Regions from separate parts of the Mesorhizobium sp. P2_C4 genome, predicted to be linked through region 2. Evidence: predicted binding sites of a transcription regulator. Region 2 holds the regulator's gene; each other region holds the start of a gene.
The links. The regulator PhoB, encoded in region 2, activates phosphate uptake and scavenging genes when phosphate is short. The targets are predictions, from matches to a motif close to TGTCATNNANCTGTCAT.
Positions count from the first base shown of each region.

Region 1: the regulator PhoB is predicted to act here: its motif matches at 2,202-2,218, upstream of AC1DX6_RS02400 (DUF1045 domain-containing protein).
Region 3: the regulator PhoB is predicted to act here: its motif matches at 1,605-1,621, upstream of ppk2 (polyphosphate kinase 2).

Region 1 is NZ_JBFUDT010000001.1:467,351-472,623, forward strand. It holds gene iolE (myo-inosose-2 dehydratase) at 101-1,018, shown strand; gene AC1DX6_RS02390 (DUF3329 domain-containing protein) at 1,083-1,301, shown strand; gene iolB (5-deoxy-glucuronate isomerase) at 1,307-2,119, shown strand; gene AC1DX6_RS02400 (DUF1045 domain-containing protein) at 2,258-2,965, shown strand; gene AC1DX6_RS02405 (alpha-D-ribose 1-methylphosphonate 5-triphosphate diphosphatase) at 2,992-4,131, shown strand; gene phnN (phosphonate metabolism protein/1,5-bisphosphokinase (PRPP-forming) PhnN) at 4,128-4,757, shown strand; gene AC1DX6_RS02415 (ABC transporter permease) at 4,772-5,273, opposite strand, start outside.
Region 2 is NZ_JBFUDT010000007.1:114,537-119,809, forward strand. It holds gene pstB (phosphate ABC transporter ATP-binding protein PstB) at 1-742, shown strand, start outside; gene phoU (phosphate signaling complex protein PhoU) at 784-1,491, shown strand; gene phoB (phosphate regulon transcriptional regulator PhoB) at 1,511-2,200, shown strand; gene AC1DX6_RS24115 (hypothetical protein) at 2,348-2,821, opposite strand; gene AC1DX6_RS24120 (ROK family protein) at 3,027-4,274, opposite strand; gene xylF (D-xylose ABC transporter substrate-binding protein) at 4,545-5,273, shown strand, end outside.
Region 3 is NZ_JBFUDT010000006.1:34,384-39,656, reverse strand. It holds gene AC1DX6_RS22050 (dihydrofolate reductase family protein) at 1-391, shown strand, start outside; gene ppk2 (polyphosphate kinase 2) at 624-1,544, opposite strand; gene AC1DX6_RS22040 (aldo/keto reductase) at 1,758-2,801, shown strand; gene AC1DX6_RS22035 (hypothetical protein) at 2,905-3,174, shown strand; gene AC1DX6_RS22030 (glycosyl transferase family 90) at 3,204-4,172, opposite strand; gene AC1DX6_RS22025 (hypothetical protein) at 4,377-4,535, shown strand; gene AC1DX6_RS22020 (DUF982 domain-containing protein) at 4,629-4,862, opposite strand; gene AC1DX6_RS22015 (GntR family transcriptional regulator) at 4,975-5,273, opposite strand, start outside.

The sequences.
Region 1 (5,273 bases), on a different contig from region 2:
TCCCTTCTCCCCGTCCCTAGACGGGGAGAAGGTGCCGGCAGGCGGATGAGGGGCAGCGCCCACCAACAGGTAATAAGCAGTTCTAATCTGGAGTGACGACTTGAAAGCCAAACTGGGCATGTCCCCCATTGCATGGTGGAACGACGATCTTGCGGAACTCAGCGATGACGTGTCGCTGGAAGAGTGTTTGCGCCAGTCGCGTTCGGCCGGCTTCACCGGCATGGAAATGGGCCGCCGTTTCCCCAACGATCCCAAGATCATGCTGCCGATCCTGCGAGAGGCCGACGTCACCCTTTGCGGTGGCTGGTTCTCCGGCACGCTGGTCGATGAGGACATGTCAAAGAACAAGGATCGCATCCAGCCGATGATCGACCTGTTCAAGGCGGTGAACGCGCCTTGCATCGTCTATGGCGAGGTTGGCCGCTCCATCCAGGGCGACCGCTCCAAGCCGCTCGCCACCAAGCCAAAACTGTCGGGTGACGAGATGAAGGCCTATGGCCGGCGCCTGACCGAATTCGGCGAATGGTGCGCCGAACAAGGCATGCCGCTTTCCTATCATCACCATATGGCGGCCGTGGTTGAGACCGAGCCGGAGCTCGATGCCTTCATGCGCCATTCCGGCGAAGGCATTCCGCTGCTGCTCGACGCCGGCCATCTCGCCTTTGCCGGCGGCGACGTTTTGCGCGCCATCGACAATCATCACCAGCGCATCAGCCATGTCCATGTGAAGGATGTACGCATGCCGGTGATCGACAAGCTCGATCGCAGCAAGCAATCCTTCCTCGATGCCGTTGCGCTCGGCGCCTTCACCGTGCCGGGCGACGGTTCGCTCGACTTTGGCGCCATCGTGCAGAAGCTGGCGGACCATGGCTATGAAGGCTGGTTCGTGGTCGAGGCCGAGCAGGATCCGAAGAAGAACCCCCCGCTGAAGATGGCGCAGGTTGGTTACAAGGAACTGATGCGGGTGATGACCGCCGCTGGCTACACGGTTGAAACGCAAGGTTTCCCAAACGCATGAATGCTGGATTCCCGGCGGCGGGCAGCTTATCTGATGCCCAGTTGGTGAAACCCGGATTGGCCCGATGAAAGACTATGAGCACCCCTTCTTCCGGCCCTTGTGGCGGCGCGTTGCCATTGTCGTGGTCTGCCTCGCCTGGTCGGTGATCGAATTTGCCACCGGCACGCCATTCTGGGGCGTGCTCGCGCTTGGTTTCGCCGGCTACGCCGTCTGGCAGTTCTTCTACCTCTACAAGCCGGTCGATGAGGACAAGGCATCGACCGACGCCGAACCGAAGGAATAGACCAGATGTCGAAACTGCTCGTCAAAGCCAACAAGGGTCATGGCCGCGTCGCCCATGTCACGCCGAAAAGCGCCGGCTGGACCTATGTCGGCTTCGACCTGCATCGGCTGAAGCCCGGCGAGAGCGCCTCCGGGCAAACGGGCGACCGGGAAATCTGCCTGGTGTTCGTCACCGGCAAGGGCAAAGCCAGCGCCGGCGGCAAGGAGCTCGGCCTGCTTGGCGAGCGCATGTCGCCTTTCGAAGGCAAGCCGTGGTCGGTTTATGTGCCCGCGGGCTCCGACTGGTCGGTGACCGCAGACACCGAACTCGAACTCGCCGTCTGCTCGGCGCCCGGCCTCGGCGGCGGCCTGCCTGTCCGTGTCATCGCGCCCGACGATCTCGGCCAGGAAGTGCGCGGCAAGGGTACCAACACGCGCTATGTCACCAACATCCTGCCGGAGGGCAAGCCGGCCGATTCGCTGCTGGTGGTCGAGGTCATCACGCCGGGCGGCCACACATCGAGCTACCCGCCGCACAAGCACGACCAGGACAATCTGCCGGCCGAGTCCTATCTCGAGGAAACCTACTACCACCGCCTCAACCCGCCGCAGGGCTTTGCCTTCCAGCGCGTCTATACCGATGCCGACAAGAATGGTGCGCGGGCGCTGGACGAGGCGATGGCGATCGAGGACGGCGATGTCGTGCTGGTGCCGGAGGGCTACCATCCCTGTGCCGCCTGCCACGGCTACGATCTCTATTATCTCAACGTCATGGCCGGGCCGAAGCGGACGTGGAAATTCCACAACGCGCCCGAGCACGAATGGCTGATGAAGGCCTGATCGCTGAAGCCATTGGTCCAGCAAGGAAAAATCGTCGGCTAACGACCGGCTGGGTCGATTTGCCATCGAAAACCCTTCAAAGCTTCGTCAATCCGTCATGGAAATCACCTATGGCAGCGGGCTGACGAGGTTTTTCTCATGCGCTACGCCATCTATTTCACCCCAAGGCAGGACGAGCCGCTGGCGCGGATCGCCGCCAACTGGCTCGGCCGCGACCCGTTTGGTGCTGCGACAAGACCGGTTGAGGCCGTTGCCGACCTTTCTGCGGCGGAAGTCGCCTTCCACACCGCGTCGGCCCGCCGCTACGGTTTTCATGCGACGCTGAAGGCACCCTTCCGGCTGACTCCTAACGAAACGGAAGCCTCGCTTCGCGCAGCTCTTGACGCTTTTGCCGAAGCGACGTCGGTGGTGACCATCCCGCGCCTGGTCGTCAGCCAGATCGACAGCTTCTTCGCGCTGGTGCCGGAAGGACCGCTGCCGGCGCTCAACCGCTTCGCCGACGATGTCGTGCTTGGCTTCGACCGTTTTCGCGCGCCGTTGACCGAAGCGGAAATCGAACGCCGCAGCCCCGATTCGCTGAAGCCGGCCGAGTTCCGCAATCTCTGCCAGTGGGGCTACCCCTACGTCTTCGAGACCTTTCGCTTCCACATGACGCTGTCCGGCCGCGCCGGGTCACAGGAAAGCCCCCGTTTGCGTGCAGCAATCGACAGCCTGTTTGCGCAGGTGCTGCAACAGCCGGTAGTGGTCGACGCGCTGACGCTGTTTGTCGAAACCGAACCCGGCGCTCCGTTCATGGTGCTTTCCCATCACGCGCTCGGGCGCCGCGCCGCCAGAAAAACTGCCTGACGCTGAACTAGCAAGGACTGCCTGCAATGACCGCCGAAACCGTTCTGAACAATGCCCGCATCGTCCTTGCCGACGAGATCGTCGAAGGCTCGATCGTGCTGCGCGACGGTTTCATCGCCGGCATCGAGGCCGGCGCTGGGCGAACCGGCGAGGATATGGGCGGCGACTACATCATCCCCGGCCTGGTCGAACTGCACACCGACCATCTCGAAGGCCACTATGCGCCGCGGCCCAAGGTGCGCTGGAATCCGATCGCCGCCGTACTCGCTCATGACGCGCAGGTGGCGACCGCCGGCATCACCACCGTGCTCGATGCCTTGCGCGTCGGCATGGATGAAGATGCCGACCTGACATCCCTAGACACCCGCAAGCTGGCCGACGCCATCGAGGACAGCGTCCAGCAGGACCGGCTGCGGGCCGACCATTTCATTCATCTGCGCTGCGAGGTTTCGGCGCCCGATTGCCTCGCCGCCTTCGCCAATTTCGACGGCGACGAACGGGTCAAACTGGCGTCGCTGATGGACCATGCGCCGGGCCAGCGCCAGTTCGTCAATCTCGAAACCTACGCCTATTACTACCAGCGCAAGCTGAAGCTGACCGACCGTGACTTCAAGCTGTTCTGCGAAAAGCGAATGGCCGAATCGGAGCGCAACTCGGCCCCCAATCGGGCGGTGATCGCCGCCGCCTGCCATGAGCGCGGCATCGTGCTTGCCAGCCATGACGACGCCACGGCAGGCCATGTCGACGAGGCGATCGCGCAAGGCGTGCGCGTCGCCGAATTCCCGACCACGGAAGAGGCCGCAAGGGCCTCGAAGGACGCCGGGCTCGGTGTGCTGATGGGCGCACCCAACGTCATGCGCGGCTCCTCGCATTCGGGCAATGTCTCGGCCCGCACGCTGGCTGGTGAGGGCCTGCTCGACATACTGTCGTCCGACTACATCCCCTTCAGCCTGATCCAGTCGGCCTTCTTCCTCGGCGACATGGTCGAGGGGATTTCCTTGCCGCAGGCGGTGGCAATGGTCTCCAAGAATCCGGCCGATGCGGTCGGTCTCACCGATCGCGGCGTCATCGAACAAGGCCGGCGCGCCGATCTGGTTCGCGTCCGCGTCGATGACCACGTTCCCGTCGTGCGCACAGTCTGGCGCCAGGGGCGTCGGGTCGCATGATGGTGTCGGCGTTGATCGAGCGTGAATTGTCCGCCGAGACGTTTCCGATCCGCGACGGCGTCTTCGTAGCCGTTGTCGGCCCAAGCGGCGCCGGCAAGGACACGGTGATCGGCTACGCCCGCACCCGCTTCACCGAAGAGACGCGGCTGGAATTCGTGCGGCGGGTCATCACCCGGCCGAGCGACATCACCAGCGAAGACCACGACACGTTGGCCGACGCCGCCTTTGTCGAGGCCGAAGCCGACGGCGCCTTCGCCGTCTCCTGGGAAGCGCATGGCCTGCGCTATGGCATCCCCGTCGATGTTGATTGGTCGGTCGCCAATGGGCGTGTTGCGATCGCCAATGTCTCCCGCGCCATCATCCCGGTCTTGCGCGAACGCTATGCCAATCTGGCCATTGTCGAGATCACCGCCTCGCCGGAGGTGCTGGCCGAGCGGCTGGCAATGCGCGGCCGCGAGTCACGCGGCGAGGTGCTGGCGCGGCTGGCCCGCAGCGCCAATGTCACCTTGTCGGGACCCGGCGTCACCTCGATCGACAACAGCGGTCCGCGCGAGGCAGCCGGCGAACGTTTCGCCGACGTGCTGCGCAAGGCGATGGCCTTTTCCGATATGTCGGGGATGATTTAGCCCTCTGCGAGCAGCTACTCCGCCGCCGCACCGGCCACGCTTTTGCGCGTGGCGTCCATCATCAGCCGCCGCGCCCGGAACACACCCCATTGCTGGTCGACCAGCACGCCGATCAGGATAACCCCGCCCATCACCGCGAAGTTGAGCGAGGAGGGGATGCCGAGCAGATTGACCAGGTTCTGCAGCTCCTGCAGCAGCACCGTGCCGAGGATAACGCCGATCAGCGAGCCTTCGCCGCCGCGCAGCGAGAAGCCGCCGAGCACCGCCGCCGCAATGGCGTAAAGCTCGTAGAACTGGCCGTGACTGGCCGGCGAGATCGAGCGCGTGTACATGGCGAAATAGATCGCCGACAGCGCCGTCAGCACACCGCAGATGACGTAAGCCGCCATCACGACGCGCCCGGTGCGGATGCCGGAATATTTGGCCGCTTCCTCGTTCTTGCCGATGGCGTAGAGATAGCGCCCGAACACCGAGCGGTGCAGCACCACCCACATGACGATGGCGATCACGATCAAC
Region 2 (5,273 bases):
CGGCGACAAGGTCGGCGTGTTCTACGGCGAGAAGCAGGCGTTGTTCGACGTCAATCTCGACGTTCGCCTCAACCAGGTGACGGCACTGATCGGCCCCTCGGGCTGCGGCAAATCCACCTTCCTGCGCTGCCTCAACCGCATGAACGACACCATCGATTCGGCGCGGGTGACCGGCAAGATCACGCTGGATGAAGAAGATATCTACGACAAGAGCATCGACGTCGTCGAACTGAGGGCGCGCGTCGGCATGGTGTTCCAGAAGCCCAATCCGTTCCCGAAGTCGATCTACGAGAACGTCGCCTATGGCCCGCGCATCCACGGACTGGCCAAGCGCAAGGCCGACATGGATCAGATCGTCGAGTCGAGCCTGAAGAAGGCGGCGATCTGGAACGAGGTCAAGGACCGTCTGCAGGAACCCGGCACCGGCCTCTCCGGCGGCCAGCAGCAGCGTCTGTGCATCGCGCGCGCCATTGCCGTGTCGCCCGAGGTGATCCTGATGGACGAGCCCTGTTCGGCGCTCGATCCGATCGCCACCGCACGTGTCGAGGAATTGATCGACGAGCTGCGCCAGAACTACACGATCGTCATCGTCACCCATTCGATGCAGCAGGCGGCGCGCGTGTCGCAGCGCACGGCGATGTTCCATCTCGGCTATCTCGTCGAGGAGGGCGCAACCGACAAGATGTTCACCAACCCCGACGACAAGCGCACCCAGGACTATATCACCGGCCGGTTCGGCTGAGCGGTTCCGACAGCGAAGTTTCAGGCACGAGGACTAGGATCATGGGTGAACATACCGTCGCATCTTTCGATGAAGAGCTGGGACAGATCAGCAAGCTGATCCGCGACATGGGCGATCTCGCCGGCTCGATGGTCAGCGGCTCGACCAAGGCGCTGCTCACTTCGGACAATGCCCTGGCACAGCGCGTCGTCTCCGACGACGCCATCATGGATGCGCGCCAGCGTGAGCTGGACGACCGCGCCATCACGCTGATCGCCAAGCGCCAGCCGATGGCCAACGATCTGCGTGCAGTGGTCGGCTCGATCCGCATGGCCGGCGACCTTGAGCGCATCGGCGACCTCGCCAAGAACATCGCCAAGCGCGTCGGCACCGTCGGCCTCAGCGTCACGCCGCGTGACCTGTCGCATTCCATCGATGCGATGGCTCAGCTGGTGCTCATCCAGGTGCAAGGGGTGGTCGAGGAATATGCCGCCGCCGATGCGGCAGCGCTCGCCAAGCTCAGAAACGACGACGAGCGCATCGACGTCAAATACACCTCGGTGTTTCGCGAGCTGTTGACCTACATGATGGAAGACCCGCGCAACATCACCGCGTGCACGCATCTGTTGTTCTGCGCCAAGAACCTCGAACGCATCGGCGACCACGTGACCAACATCGCCGAAAATGCGTACTATGTTTTGACCGGCTCGCAATTGCCCGCCAATCGTCCAAAGCAGGACGAGACGGCGATGTCCGCGCCGGCGGCATGACGACAAAGGTGACCAGTCGATGATCGCGCCACGCATCATGGTGGTGGAGGACGAGGAGCCGCTAGGCGTGCTCCTCCGCTACAATCTCGAATCCGAAGGTTACCAGGTCGAGGTGGTGACGCGCGGCGACGAGGCCGAGATTAGGCTGCAGGAAAACGTGCCCGATCTTCTGGTGCTGGACTGGATGGTGCCGGCGGTTTCCGGCATCGAGCTGTGCCGGCGCCTCAGGATGCGGCCCGAAACAGAGCGGCTGCCGATCATCATGCTGACCGCGCGCGGCGAGGAGAGCGACCGCGTGCGCGGCCTGTCGACCGGCGCCGACGATTATCTGGTCAAGCCGTTTTCGACGCCAGAGTTCATGGCCAGGGTGAAGGCGCTGCTGCGCCGCGCCAAACCGGAAGTGCTGTCCAGCGTGCTCAAGGTCGGCGACATCGTGCTCGATCGCGAATCGCACCGCGTCTATCGCAAGAAGAGCGAAATCCGGCTCGGGCCGACCGAATTCCGGCTGCTCGAATTCATGATGCGTCATCCCGGCCGGGTGTTCTCGCGCAGCCAGCTGCTCGACAATGTCTGGGGCGAGACGATCTACATCGACGAACGTACGGTGGACGTGCATGTCGGGCGGCTGCGCAAGGCGGTCAACAATGGCCGCATGCCCGACGTCATCCGCACCATCCGCGGCGCTGGTTACGCTATTCGGGAAGACTGAAGCCCTTCAGTTTCGACGGAAGCATATCCAGTGTCGTTGAAGTGGTCAGCCCATTCGTCCGGCTTGATGTTGAATGACCAAAAAATGCGACCGATATCTGAGTGACTGAGAGGTGCAACTTGAGGATCGTCGGATCGTTTGTTCTCTCTATTCGCTCTCGGCGATAGCAAAAATGTCTATCAATCGTCCCTTTTCGATATGCGCTTCTATGGAGTGACGGCCTGGAGGAAAAAGCCAGTAGTAAACTCCACTGGGCACCCAAAGACCTTCGTCTTTCCTGAGTGGCATAAAGCTTGCTTGAATATTCGTGGTCGTTCCGCGGCCTGGACTAACGCGCACATCAAAACTCTGGCACGATAGCCATTTTGTGAACTCTTCCGCGCCAAGGGCCAGGAACTTACGTCTGGCAAATTCCGTCGCCTCATCATTGGAGGTGAATTTCCCCCATGCTTCTCTGGCATCTATCAATTGGCCAACCGGGCAGCCTGGACCAGGGTGTTGGGCGGCGGCGGTGCTGCCAAGCAATAGCCACACGGAAATCGAGAAAAGCGCCGGCAGATATCTGGTCCGGCTTTTGAGGAGGGGGCTGGTTGCTGCAGCCAACCGATATGCCGCCATCATGCGATTGAACATCCTGCCACGTTCTTTGATACGGCTATGGTGGCATGCAATCTAGCATTGCATTGCTCTTCGTCTATCGGATTGTAAAAAGCCCAAGGATGCGGATAATCATTTGCTAAGAAACGTTCGCGCGGGTCACTGTGGAATGGCCCCCGGACCAACCTGAATCTCAACCCATCCCCGGTTGCGATCTGATATTTCGATTTCAGGCCACGTCTTTCCCGATGGTGCCAGCTCGCGTCTGCCCGCCCGGCGCGAAAATCTCCTGGTCGACGAAGCTCAGTGCCCGCATCGCGCAGCCTTCGCGGATCAGCGGCAATTCGTTCGGCTCGGTGTCGAAGGAGATCGATTTCGAATGCTGGCCGCCGGCGGTCTGGGCGATGGCCTCGCGCAATGCCGGTTCTATCAGGTCGAAGGCGGCGGCGCTGACGCCGACCATGGCGACGGGTGCCGGATCGATCAGCGCAAACAGGCTGCCGAGGCCGAAGCCGAGGGCTTCGCCGGCCTTGCGGTAGGCCTCGCGCTCCGGCCCGTCCTTCTCGCGTGCCGCGGTGGCGAGCGCCCGCATGTCGGCGTCGCTGACATCAGCGACCGGCTCGGCGTCCTCGCCCAGTTGCCTGGCGTTGCGCCAGATGGCGTAGTTGCCGGCATAGGCCTCGACGCAGCCACGCCGCCCGCAGCGGCACAGCGCGCCGCCCGGCCGATGGATCATGTGGCCGAATTCGCCGCCCGAGGAATGGGTGCCGGTGAACAGCTCGCCCTTCAGCACCAGTCCCATGCCGATGCCGTGCGACAGCAGGATGGCGATGAAATCGTCGCGGTAGCGGACCGGATCGCGCCACTGCAGCGCCACCGCCATCATGTTGCAGTCGTTTTCCATGGTGGCGGGAATGCCGAATTCCGCTTCCAGTATGTCGGCAAAAGCGATGTCGGTCAGCGGCGTGATCGGCGACCACAGCATGGCGCGGGCGTGCGAATCGGTGATGCCCTGGATGCCCATGGCGATGCGGGCGACGCTGTGGGTGTCGAGGTCGGGATCCTCGAGCCGGCGCCGCACGATTGCCGTGCATTCGCCGATCAGCTCGTCGCGCGGCATGGTCAGCGTGTCCAGCCGGCGCTGTTCCTCGGCAACCACCTGGCCGGCATAGTCGATGACGGCGACGGAGAGGAAATTCAGCGACAGCACCACGGTCATCACCGCGGCGGCTTCCGGATTGAGCCCAAGACCGACTTGCGGCCGTCCACGTTTCAGCGAGACCGGTTCGCTGGCCTTGCTCTCGGCCAGGATGCCTTCCGCGATCAGGTCGGACGAGATCGCCGATATGGTCGAATGGCTGAGGCCGGTGGTCGCCGCGATCTCGGTCCGCGACGGCTGGCCGGCGCGGCGCACGGCCGAGAGCACCATCGCCCGGTTGCGGCGGCGCAAATCGTCGTGGCGGATACCAACCGACATCTTTCTGCTTTCCTCCCGGTCGTCCTCGCGGCCTCTCATGATATTGAAGGCAGTCGGTGACACCAGCCAAATATTGGCAGAAGCCGGCAGCGCTGTCATTATTTATTGCGAGCCTCGAAAAAAAGTCAGCGACACATCAAAATCAATCAGAATCGATGTTGACAGCGCTCCGGCGTTGGATCAGTATTTTTTCGAGGCTCGAAAAAATAGAGCCTTTGTGCCGGCCTTCGGGCCAGTTTGTCGCGCTGCGCGCGATTTAGGGAGGATATCATGAAGAAATTTGCAGTCGCCATGCTGGCGGGTGTCGCCATGTCGTTGACGTTGGCGTCGGTCGCACAGGCGAAGGACAAGGTGATTGGCGTTTCGTGGTCGAATTTCCAGGAAGAGCGTTGGAAGACCGATGAAGCGGCGATGAAGACGGCGATCGAGGCCGCCGGCGACAAGTACATCTCCGCCGACGCGCAGTCCAATCCCGGCAAGCAGCTTACCGATGTCGAGAGCCTGATTTCGCAGGGCGCCAACGCGCTGATCATCCTTGCGCAGGATGCATCGGCAATCGGCCCGGCGGTGCAGAAGGCGCTGGACGAAGGCATTCCGGTCGTCGGCTATGACCGTCTGATCGAGAACAAGGATGTCTTCTACCTGACCTTCGACAACAAGGAAGTCGGCCGCATGCAGGCCCGCGAAGTGTTCAAGGCCAAGCCGGAAGGCAACTACGTCTTCATCAAGGGCTCGGGTGCCGATCCGAACGCCGATTTCCTGTTCGCCGGCTCCATGGAAGTGCTCAAGGAAGCCATCGACGGCGGCAAGATCAAGAATGTCGGTGAGGCCTACACGGACGGCTGGCTGCCCGCCAACGCCCAGAAGAACATGGAACAGTTCCTGACCGCCAACGACAACAAGGTCGATGCGGTGGTTGCAGCCAATGACGGCACCGCCGGCGGCGTCGTCGCCGCGCTGACGGCGCAGGGTCTGGCCGGAACCGTGCCGGTGTCGGGC
Region 3 (5,273 bases), on a different contig from region 2:
GGAATGGCCGGACGACAATTGGAAAGGCTGGTGGGGCACCAATCCGCCCTATCATGTGCCGGTCTTCGTGCTGACCCACTACAAGCGTGATCCGATCGAAATGGAAGGCGGCACCATTTTCCACTTCGTCACCGGCGGCATCCATGATGCGCTCGACCAGGCGAAAGCCGCGGCCGGTGGCAAGGATGTCCGCGTCGGCGGCGGCGTCTCCACCATCCGGCAATATCTGCAGGAGAAGCTTATCGACGAGTTGCATCTGGCGGTGTCGCCGATGCTGCTGGGCAAGGGTGAGAACCTGTTTGCCGGCCTGGATATGCTTGAGCTCGGCTATCAGTGCACCGAGCAGGTGGCGACGGCGCTTGCCACGCATGTTACGATCAAGCGGGGGTAGGCCTCATCACAGTCGGGAAAGCAGCGATCCGTCGCGCCCCCCTCTGTCCTGCCGGACATCTCCCCCACGAGGGGGGAGATTGGCAGCTTCGTGGAAGGCGCTATTCCTGCAACGTCGGTGATTGGCGAAGACCAACGTGTCGTCTGATCTCCCCCCCAAGTGGGGGAGATGTCCGGCAGGACAGAGGGGGGCGCGAAAGAATGCCGTCCCCTCATGTCTTCAGCGCAGACGCTCAATACTTCTCCGGCACGTAAAGTTCGCGCGGCAGGGTCTGGCGCTCATATTCGGGGTTGAAGACGCGCTCGGGCAGCGTGATCTCCTCATGCGGCACCTCCTCATAGGGCATCTGCTTGAGCAGATGATCGATGCAGTTCAGCCGCGCCCGTTTCTTGTCGTTGCCCTCGACGATGTACCACGGCGCCTCAGGAATGTTGGTGCGCGCGAAGGTCTCTTCCTTGGCCTTGGTGTACTGCTCCCAGCGCACGCGCGACTGAAGGTCCATCGGCGACAGCTTCCACTGCTTCATCGGATCGTGGATGCGCATCAGGAAGCGCATCTGCTGCTCCTCGTCGGTGATGGAGAACCAGTATTTGACAACCGTGACGCCGGAGCGGACCAGCATGCGCTCGAATTCCGGCACGTCGCGGAAGAATTCCTCGACCTGATCGGGTTCGGCAAAGCCCATCACCCGCTCGACGCCGGAGCGGTTGTACCAGGAGCGGTCGAACAGGACGATCTCGCCACCGGCCGGCAGATGCGGCACGTAGCGCTGGAAATACCATTGCGACTTCTCGCGCTCGGTCGGCGCCGGCAGTGCGACGACGCGGCAGATGCGCGGATTGAGCCGCTGGGTGATGCGCTTGATGACGCCGCCCTTGCCGGCGGAGTCGCGGCCCTCGAAAATGACCACCAGCTTCTTCTGGTGATAGGCGACCCAGGACTGCAGCTTGATCAACTCGGACTGCAAGGTGATGAGGTCGCGAAAATACTGCATGCGATCGATCGATGGCGGATGCGCGTTCTTGTAGATCTTGGCGATCTCCATCGACAGCGCCGGTTCCGACATTTCCAGCTCGTAGTCTTCGTCGAGCGTGTCGGCCAGCTCCGCTTCAAGCCAATCCCTGGCCGGAGAATTCTGTTTTAACTCGGTCATTTGCGCTGCTCCGCTTGCCGGCTGAAGTGAAACCCTGAGCCGACTTGATATAGGCCGGCAATGACGGTTTTATTGCAGCCACCGGACGCCGCAAATCCGCGAGGCATGGTCGATCCGCCGCCGTGGCATGGCGACAAGCCGCTCGAATTGTCCTACAAATGCCGAACCCCTCGGGCTGCCCTGCCCTCCCCACCGAAATTGCGAGGATTTGACATGGAATACCGCACGCTTGGCCGTTCCGGCCTGAAAGTTTCGACGCTGACGCTCGGCACCATGACCTTCGGCGGCGCCGGGCCGTTCGCCGCCGTCGGCAATTCCGATCTCTCGGAAGCGAGGCGTATTATCGACAGCTGCATCGATGCCGGCATCAATCTCATCGACACCGCCAATGTCTATTCGAACGGCATTTCCGAGGAGATCATCGGCGAGGCGCTCGGCGGCAAGCGCAAGGGCGATGTGCTGATCGCCTCCAAGGCGCGCATGCGGATCGGCAAGGGGCCAAACGACGAAGGCCTGTCGCGCTATCATCTGATCCGCGAGTGCGAGAAGAGCCTGAAGCGGCTTCGCACCGATGTCATCGACATCTATTTCCTGCACGAATGGGACGGTGTGACGCCGCTCGAGGAAACCATCGCCGCGCTCGACACCTTGGTTGCGCAGGGCAAGATCCGCTATGTCGGCTGCTCCAACTATTCCGGCTGGCAGGTGATGAAGGCGCTGGGCATCAGTGACAGAAATCACCAGCCGCGTTTCGTCACCCAGCAGATCCACTACACGCTGGAGGCGCGCGAAGCCGAATACGAACTGCTGCCGATCTCGGTCGACCAAGGGCTCGGCGTGCTGGTGTGGAGCCCGCTCGCCGGCGGATTGTTATCTGGCAAGTACAATCGCGACAGCCCCACGGCCCGCCAGCTCAGCGGCTGGTCGGAGCCGCCGATCCGCGACGAGGATCGGCTGTGGCGGATCGTCGACGTGCTGGTCGAGATCGGCAAGGCGCGCGGCGTGTCTGCCGCGCAGGTGGCGCTGGCCTGGCTGCTCGGCCGTCCGGCAGTCAGTTCGCTGGTGATTGGCGGCAGGACCGAAGCCCACTTCAAGGACAACATCGCCGCGGCAAGCCTGGTGCTTTCCGAGGACGAGCGCAGCCGCCTCGACGTGGTCAGCAGGCCGCCCTTGCTCTATCCCTACTGGCACCAGCAGTTGACAGCCAAGGATCGGTTCGGTCCCGCCGATCTGGTTATCGACCGGAGCGGCATCTGACCGGCGTCAAATCGATGCCACGCGACCGCCCGGTTGAAAGGTTGCGTCCGCGATGCCGGTGAGCGATGCTTCACCGATGTCGCGAATGCACGCAGTCTCACGCATGCAAACAACCGCGTGCTATTGCGCGGTCGTCATTCTTTCGTCTGCCACCGGCGCAGTGTGCGGCGATTTTGACGGTGAAAAGGTGGCTTCGGTCTACGCAGATGTCAGAGCAGCATGCCGTCAAGCAGAACTTGACGGCCAACCGATTTCGCAAGCGGCGAGCGATCGCTTTTGCATCATTCTTGATGCCCTCGGATTTCAATTGAAGGCCAAGGGCTATTGCTGGGACACTTCAGAAGCAGAGTGGAGACTCTGCACAAAGAAGTAGGATCCTGCAGAAGCAATGGCCGAGACGATCTAGCCCGAGATATAGCGCCAGACCTCGGGATCGGGCTCCACCTGGCCGCTGAGAACGAAATATTTGTAGAGCACGAGCAGCGAGATCGCCTGCTCTGCCTGCTCGTTGCAGAACTTTCGGCAATAGGCGTTGGCGGCGGCAATGATGCGTTCTGCCTCCGCCGGATGCTGCTCGAAATACCGCATTTTTTCGGCAAGATCGGAGAAATCTGCTGCGAGCGGCACATAGTGGATGTCAGCTTCGATCTGCTTCTCGGCGAACCAGGTCTCGTATGTCGGCGGCGGCATCAGGCAGAGCGAATTCGAACTCATGATCCATTTGAGGTTGGTCGCCACATCATTGCCTTCGAGCGAAACGATGTAGCGGTAGTGCCGCTGCTGTTCGATGCTGAGATATGGCTTGCGGTACGCCGCAGCGGTCGACTTGGGTGAGCCGACATCGCAGAACGGCAGATCGCGCACCGCCTCCAGGAACAGCGTGCGGATCGGATTGTTGAGTTCACCGCGCCAGACCACGGCCGGACGTTTGTCCACAAAACGCATAGAGTCGGCGGGCATGTTGAAATGGCGAAACTTGTCGAGCTTCATCAGCACGGCATTTTTGTTGTCGTCCTGGATTGGTCGATCCTTGACGATCGACGGCACCTTTGGCACGTCAATGACATCGCCGAATTCCAGGTCGATCAGCAGGCCGGGATCGAAATAGCGGGCGAATTCCTTCAGGTCGTAATAATACATGCTCGGCCTGAATGGTATCCGGCGGACAGGCACCGCACCCGGGCTCGGCACGAAGGCATGCTGCAGCTTGTTGTAGTAGTCCAGCCGTTCGCGAACCGACGCGTCGGAAAGGCTTGCCTGGCGAAGCCGGCCGGCCAACCTGCTGCGGAACAATGCCTGCGGCGCCAAATCGCGCACGACGTTGCGTGCGTAGTAGAACACCTTGACTGCGTTGCGTAGGACTGTGGCCATCGGTCACTTGATCAAAACAGACTGGCGGCCCCAGCATTTCGGCGCCTCAAGTCTTTCCTACACCATTGTGCCGCCTATCTTGCAAGCCCGGAACCACCGGGAAGCTCACCACCGAGCATCTATGGATGCCGATCGTCCCCTGCGGTGTTGTGTTTGCGGCCCAATGCTCCTAGGCAGGGGCAAGTCTTAGAGAAAGGATCCGATATGGCACGACCACCGAACTACGGACAGGAACGCAAGGAGCGTGACCGGCAGAAGGCTGCCAAGAAGGCGGAGAAGCTGGCGGCCAAGGTCGCGGCCAAGGATCGTTCGACACCCGAGAACGAAACCAACGCTGAAACCGAGACCGAAACGGCAGAATAGAACGGCATAGGGCAGACCGGGTTACGTCACCCGGTTACACCAAGGGATGCGCCGTGCTCGAGCCGGCGCTTGCCGTGCTCAGATCGGCCGTGCTCAGGCCGGCGTCTTGTCGCTGATGAAGACGTTGACTTCGCGCGCGGCAGCGATGAAGGCGCGCCTCGCGTTCATCGCCGGCTTGTCGCCGGCCAGCGCGTCATGACAGGCCTGCAGCGCTTCGCGGTGCTTCATGCTGCGCTTGCCGGGCCAGCTGTTGAGCAGATAATCGGAAGCCTCGCGCGCCGTACGCAAGAGCTGAGTGCTTCCCTCCGTGGCCGACTTGACGGTCACGGGTGTTTCAAATCGGTTGTTTTCCATGGCCGCTCTTACGCCATCGGCGTTCGCGAAGCGAGGCCGAAAGTGATTGCACTGTCCGTTCTGCCCTTTTCGTGATGAACGCGCCTTACGCGGCGACGACGGCAAATCCCCTGGCGCGCAGGCCGCGCCGGTCATTGTGCAGCGACGTCACCAGCCGGTCGCGGCTGCCGACGATGTGGGCTGAAAGCCGGCCTGCCGCGCCGTCGGCGTCGCCAGCCCGCACTGCGGCCAGAATGGCGTGGTGCTCGGCCCAGGCACGGCCAAGGGCTGCCTCGTCGCGGACCTCGAGCCAGCGGGCGCGCGACAGGCGGGTCATCGCATCGCGCACCGCCCTGAACAGAAACTCGTTGCCGGACAGACGTGCCAGCTCGATGTGGAAATCCA